One region of the Bibersteinia trehalosi USDA-ARS-USMARC-188 genome, then DNA from elsewhere that is predicted to be linked to it. Evidence: riboswitches for the same ligand, from Rfam matches in the RefSeq annotation. Region 1 holds a riboswitch; the other holds the start of a gene.

Region 1 (3,154 bases):
CTGATCTAACTCCACAGCCCGAGCCACATAATTAATATTAAACTGAGAGTTTAAAACCTTGGCAGATACGCCTTGTCCAGCGGCCTTTTGTTTTAAAAAAACAACATAATCCGTAAAATTTTGGAATGTGCGCGGTTTAGCATATTGCGCATCCAGCGCTAATGGCTTAATCTGCGACTTATCGCTAGAACAAGCAACTGCCAATAAAGTTGCAGCACTTATTAATGCAACATTACGTAATTTTTTATACATCATTATCCTTGTCTATCACTACCATTCGGCTTGGTCGAATCACATTATCTTCGCGAATTTCAGCTACACCTAAAAAGGTTCCATCTGCTGAAAATAAGCGCGCTGCACCCAGAATATGCTGCTCATTAGCAAACTTCAGCCTTTGACCAAAGCCAACAGCCTTAGTTTGCAACTCATCTAAATTTATTCTCGGCAAACGGCTCACCGCGCTATCTATCGGCAAAAGCAGCTTATCTAACGTGGCAAGCGCTTGATTTTCGGCTAAATTTTGCAAATTCTCAATGGTCATCATTCTCTCAAATGGATAATCTGCAACCGCAATACGGCGTAACATCGTCACGTGTGCCCCACAGCCTAAAGCCTCACCTAAATCATCAATTAAGGTGCGAATATAAGTTCCTTTTGAACAATGTACTTCAAGGGTCAAAAATGGTGCTTGATATTCAATAAATTTCAGCTCAAAAATGGTAATAGGACGTGCTTCACGCACTACATTAATCCCCGCACGAGCGTATTCATATAAGGGTTTACCATTATGTTTTAAAGCAGAAAACATCGTTGGTACTTGCAGAATATCACCACGAAATGCATCTAAATTCGCTAAAATATCATGCTCAGAGACATTAACGCTCCGCGTTTGCACAACTTGCCCATCTGCATCACTCGTATCTGTACGCTCCCCGAGTTTTGCGCAAACTAAATAACGTTTATCCGAATCTAATAAGAACTGCGAAAACTTAGTGGCTTCTCCTAAGCAGATAGGCAACATCCCTGTTGCTAAAGGGTCAAGCGCGCCTGTATGCCCAGCTTTATTGGCATTAAATAGCCGTTTGACCTTTTGCATAATATCGTTAGAACTAACACCCTGCGGTTTATCTAACAAAAAAATGCCATGAATATCTCTGCCTCTTTTTTTTGGTCTTCTCCCCATTATGCTTCGTTTTCCGCCTCTTCATCAACATGGCGAGCTTGGTCTTGGCGTACAACATTGGTAACCAAATTCGACATTCTCATGCCTTCAACCAACGATTTATCATAGAAGAATTTAAGCTCAGGCACGATACGCAAACGCATCGCTTTACCCACTAAGGTGCGGATATAACCTGAGGCATTATTCAAACCTGCTAGACCACGTGTAATCGCATCTTGATCATTATCGAATAAGAAGGTAACGTAAATTTTCGCATATGCCAGATCACGACTAATCTCAACATCAGATACGGTCACCATACCAATGCGCGGATCTTTTACCTCACGCTGTAAAATAACCGCAATTTCTTTTTGTAATTCTTGAGCGACACGGTCGCTACGTTTAAATTCTCTAGACATGTTCTTTTCCTAAATCATTAAGCCCAAGTGAGGGCGCAAATCGGTTGATGATAGTCTAAAAGCTAAAAATAGACAAGGTACAAACAGGCAATGCCTTTACAAAAATACATACTTGTTCACATTTTTGTAAATTCTTACTTGTTTCTTCAAGCAAACTCCCGTATAGTCTTCGCCATTAGTCGGGGTGCCGTTAAAGGCTGAGATGATACCCGTGAACCTGATTCAGTTAATGCTGCCGTAGGAAACTAATGATGCCAAGATCCCATTCTATCTCTCTCATTTATTCTATCCTGCACGCTTTGGCTTTCCGAATCCTGTAATTCGGAGGGAAAATGTGCGTTGCAATTAAGCACCTTTGCCTTGCTTTTGGCTCATGCAAGCTATTTCAGCACTTTAATTTTGAGCTTCCAAAAGGCAAGTGGACAACACTCCTCGGAAGCAGTGGCGTAGGGAAATCAACGCTGCTACGCGCCATTGCTGGGCTTGAAGATCGCGCTGTCCAAGCAGGTGAAATCTGCTTTGCCGCCAATACCCGTCTTGCTTGGCTGGCACAAACCGATGCGCTCTATCCGTGGCTGTCACTGGTTGATAACGTTCAACTTCACGCGCATTTAAGCGGTCAAAAATCAGCAGAAACTTACCAAAAAGCGGTTTATCTCCTCGAACAAGTAGGCTTATCCGATCATCTTCATAAGCCTTGCTACCAGCTTTCTGGTGGACAACGGCAACGTGTTGCCCTTGCCCGCACACTGATGCAAGAGGCTAATTTAATTTTAATGGATGAACCCTTCTCTGCCCTTGATGCTGTTACTCGCCATCAACTGCAATCCTTAGCAGTCGAGCTGTTGCGTGGTAAAACGGTACTACTGATCACACACGATCCACAAGAAGCCATTCGGGTCAGTGATGAGATTCGTATTCTTCGCGGCCTGCCTGCTGAACTTTCTACCGTTTATCCGCTAACCGGACTCACACCAAGAACACTGGAGAATCAAGCTCTTTGGCAATTACAGCAGCAATTGTTTGAGGCATTAATTAGTGAAGGAAAAACAAGCGGGGAACATCTATGAAAATTTTGCAAAAAATACCGCTTTTTCGACCGCTTGTTATCGCACTTTGTTTGCTATTTTTATGGCAAAGTGCGGTCATTTTAGGCGAAATTCCGCCCTATTTGCTGCCCTCGCCCTTTGCCGTTTGGCACAAACTCAGCGAAAACATACCGCTCTTATGGAGTCATGCGCAAATTACCCTGCTTGAAATTCTGCTTGGCTTATTACTCGGCAGTGTATTTGGCTTAGGCTCGGCATTACTGCTCACACGTTATCAACGCCTTTCCGGTTTGTTATTGCCTATTTTGGTCATTTCACAAGCCATACCGGTATTTGCAATTGCGCCGTTATTGGTTCTGTGGTTCGGCTATGGGCTGGCTTCCAAAATTATGATGACGGTGTTGATTATCTATTTCCCTGTCACCACTGCTTGTTTTGACGGCTTACGTAACACACCAAACACTTGGTTGGATTTGGCAAAAACACTACAAATTTCACCGCTTGCTATATTGTTTAAAGTCCGT
Region 2 (3,154 bases), 740 kb from region 1:
TTTTGCGACTACTGGATGACGCACAATATCTTGGCTATCAAAATAGTTAAAACTGATATCAGGAACTTTGCTCAATACTTCGATCGCATGCTTTAATCCTGATTTAGTTGAACGCGGTAAATCAACCTGAGTAATATCCCCTGTAATCACCGCTTTTGAGTTAAACCCAATGCGGGTTAAGAACATTTTCATCTGTTCAATCGTCGTATTTTGGCTCTCATCAAGAATAATAAATGCATCATTGAGGGTACGCCCACGCATATAGGCAAGCGGAGCAATCTCAATCACATTACGTTCCATCAATTTCTGTGCCCGTTCAAAGCCGAGCATTTCAAATAAAGCATCGTAGAGTGGGCGAAGGTAAGGCTCAATTTTCTGCCCCAAATCCCCCGGTAAAAAGCCTAATTTCTCCCCAGCTTCCACTGCCGGGCGAGTCAGTAAAATACGGCGAATTTCTTGCCGTTCCAATGATTCTACGGCAGCCGCTACTGCTAAAAAAGTTTTCCCCGTTCCAGCCGGCCCAATACCAAAACTAATATCGTGACTTAAAATATTACGCAGGTAAGTTTGTTGGTGCCCACTTCTTGGTTTAATTACCCCCCGTTTTGTTTTGATCGCAATTTCATTTCCGCTATTTTGCCACTGACCTTGTAATAAGGTTCGACTTTCAGCAATAGCGAGATGCACATTTTCTAAGTCTAGTTCTTTAATTTTTCCCTTTATTGGTGCAGTTTCGTTATACAACTGCAGGAGTAGCTTTGCTGTATTTTGTAAAACATGATGAGAGTAATGATTGGTTTCAGCTGGTTGTAATGTAAGAGTAAAACCTTGGCGAGCAATCAGTAGATTGAATTGCTTTTCAATCAACGCCAGATTTTCATCGAATGCGCCACAAAATGCTTGCAAACGAGCATTGTCTTGTGGTTCTAGAGTAATAATAAGTTCGTTCAAAATAAGTCCCTATGTAAGCGCTTCAAACCTGTCGAAATTTTGCAAATATTCTAAGTGATTTTAGCAATTGATAATAGTCTGTATTTTGCCTAAAATGTCTTCGTTCTCATTGGGGTGCTTTGTAATGTAAGGCTGAGAAATACCCATAGAACCTGATCTGACTAATATCAGCGTAGGGATTTGAGACAGCAATGACTATTTCTGTTTTAGATCCTTCTATCTCCATTTTTAGAAGGAACATTGAATGAAACTTTCCAAACTCCTCCCTTTTACGATTTTCTCCCTCTCTACCAGCGTTTTAGCCCATGAAAAACCGGTATTAACAATTTATACCTATGACTCTTTTGCCTCTAAATATGGCCCCGCGAAAACCTTAGAAGCGCTGTTTGAGCAAGAATGCAACTGCGATATCAAATTCATGCCTTTTCAAGATGGCGTAACTATGTTTAACCGCATTCGCCTAGAAGGCAATAAAACCAAAGCAGATGTCATGCTTGGTATCGACCAAAATGTGATGAATGAGGCAGAAAAATCGGGTCTATTTCGCGAACACCATTTGCAAAATAATGCAAAAAACTTACCGCTTGAATGGAAAAGTACCATATTTTTACCTTACGACTATGGCGAATATGCCTTTATTTACAACAAACAAAAACTCGCTAATCCGCCACAAAGCTTAAAAGAGTTGGTTGAGCGGCAAGATCTCAAGGTAATTTATCAAGATCCAAGAACCAGTACAGTTGGACGTGGTCTGCTCTATTGGATCAACCAAGTTTATGGTGAAAAAAGTGCACAGGCGTGGCAAACGCTCGCAAAACATACCGTCACGGTAGGTAAAGGCTGGTCAGAAACTTACGGGGCATTCTTAAAAGGTGAATCTGATCTCGTACTGAGTTACACGACTTCGCCACTATACCATCAATGGCACGAACAAAATGATGATTATGCTGCCGCACCATTTAGCGAAGGCCATTTGCTACAAATAGAAGTCGCGGCTATTCTCGCCAGTTCACAGCAACGCTCTCTCGCACAGCAATTTTTAGCTTTTCTGCAAAGTCCTGCCGCACAAAAAGCCATTGCTTACAATAATGTAATGAAACCCGTAAATGCGGTTCAAGCAGATCCTGCATTTAAGCAATTACCCAACTATCCGATCCTTAATTTCAAACAACCAAATAGTGAAACAACAAAAAATTGGTTGGCAACGTGGCAACAGGCAGTAAGTAAATAGACCTTACAAGCGGTGAGATTTTGCAAATTTTTGGCAAAATCTCACCGCTTGCAGAGAGCCGAAAATTAGATTATAACTAACCGACTTTTTCTCTCTCATACCTAAAATGCAAGATTTTATTCAACAAGCAAATCAATTCGGGCAAGAAAAATGCCCGTTTTTCTTTTTGATCGATTTTGAACAGCAAAAACCGATTATTTTCCCATTGGCTCAAGCAAACCTGCATGCACTTCAATTTGTATTTCCTCATTTAGCCATACAAGAATGCATAAATGTTGAGCGTAAATTTACCTTTCAGCCAATCCCCTTAGACTATCCACGTTATCAGGCTGCATTTAATTTTGTTCAACGCGAAATTCAGAAAGGAAACAGCTATTTATTAAATTTAACCTTTCCGACAGAGATTAAAACAAATTATCGTTTAGATGAAATTTTTGCAGCAAGCCATGCCAAGTATAAATGCTATTTAGCTGAGAAATTTGTCTGTTTCTCACCTGAATGCTTTATTAAAATTCAGCACAATAAGATCTATTCTTACCCAATGAAAGGCACAATTAATGCTGCTGAAGAGCATGCAAAAGAAAAATTATTAAACTCCACCAAAGAATTTAGTGAACATAATACGATTGTTGATTTAATCCGAAATGATCTCGCTCTAGTTGCAGAAAATATCCAAGTCACAAAATATCGCTATGTTGAAAAAGTGCATACCCATCGCGGTGCAATTTATCAAACCAGCTCTGAAATTTGTGGTGATTTAGGGGAATATTGGCAAAAAAATATTGGTTCGATACTGGCAAAATTATTGCCAGCAGGCTCAATTAGCGGAGCGCCCAAAGCGAAAACCGTAGAAATTATTCAGCAAGCAGAACAGCAGGAAAGAGGCTATTACACAGGGATTTTTGGCTATTTTGATGGAGAAAATTTAGAAAGTGCTGTGGCTATTCGCTATATTGAACAACAAGATGAGCA

Evidence for each region. Region 1 has a riboswitch for thiamine pyrophosphate ahead of F542_RS05610 (ABC transporter ATP-binding protein). Riboswitches for the same ligand answer to the same signal wherever they lie in the genome.
Region 2: it holds a riboswitch for thiamine pyrophosphate, as region 1 does, so the genes downstream of both, thiB (thiamine ABC transporter substrate binding subunit) here and F542_RS05610 (ABC transporter ATP-binding protein) in region 1, are expected to answer to the same signal.

Annotation. Positions count from the first base shown of each region.
Region 1 is NZ_CP006954.1:1,222,553-1,225,706, forward strand. It holds gene F542_RS05595 (lytic murein transglycosylase) at 1-252, opposite strand, end outside; gene truB (tRNA pseudouridine(55) synthase TruB) at 245-1,183, opposite strand; gene rbfA (30S ribosome-binding factor RbfA) at 1,183-1,581, opposite strand; TPP riboswitch at 1,752-1,842, shown strand; gene F542_RS05610 (ABC transporter ATP-binding protein) at 1,914-2,651, shown strand; gene F542_RS05615 (ABC transporter permease) at 2,648-3,154, shown strand, end outside.
Region 2 is NZ_CP006954.1:481,357-484,510, reverse strand. It holds gene F542_RS02345 (PhoH family protein) at 1-951, opposite strand, end outside; TPP riboswitch at 1,052-1,148, shown strand; gene thiB (thiamine ABC transporter substrate binding subunit) at 1,196-2,182, shown strand; gene F542_RS02335 (aminodeoxychorismate synthase component I) at 2,289-3,154, shown strand, end outside.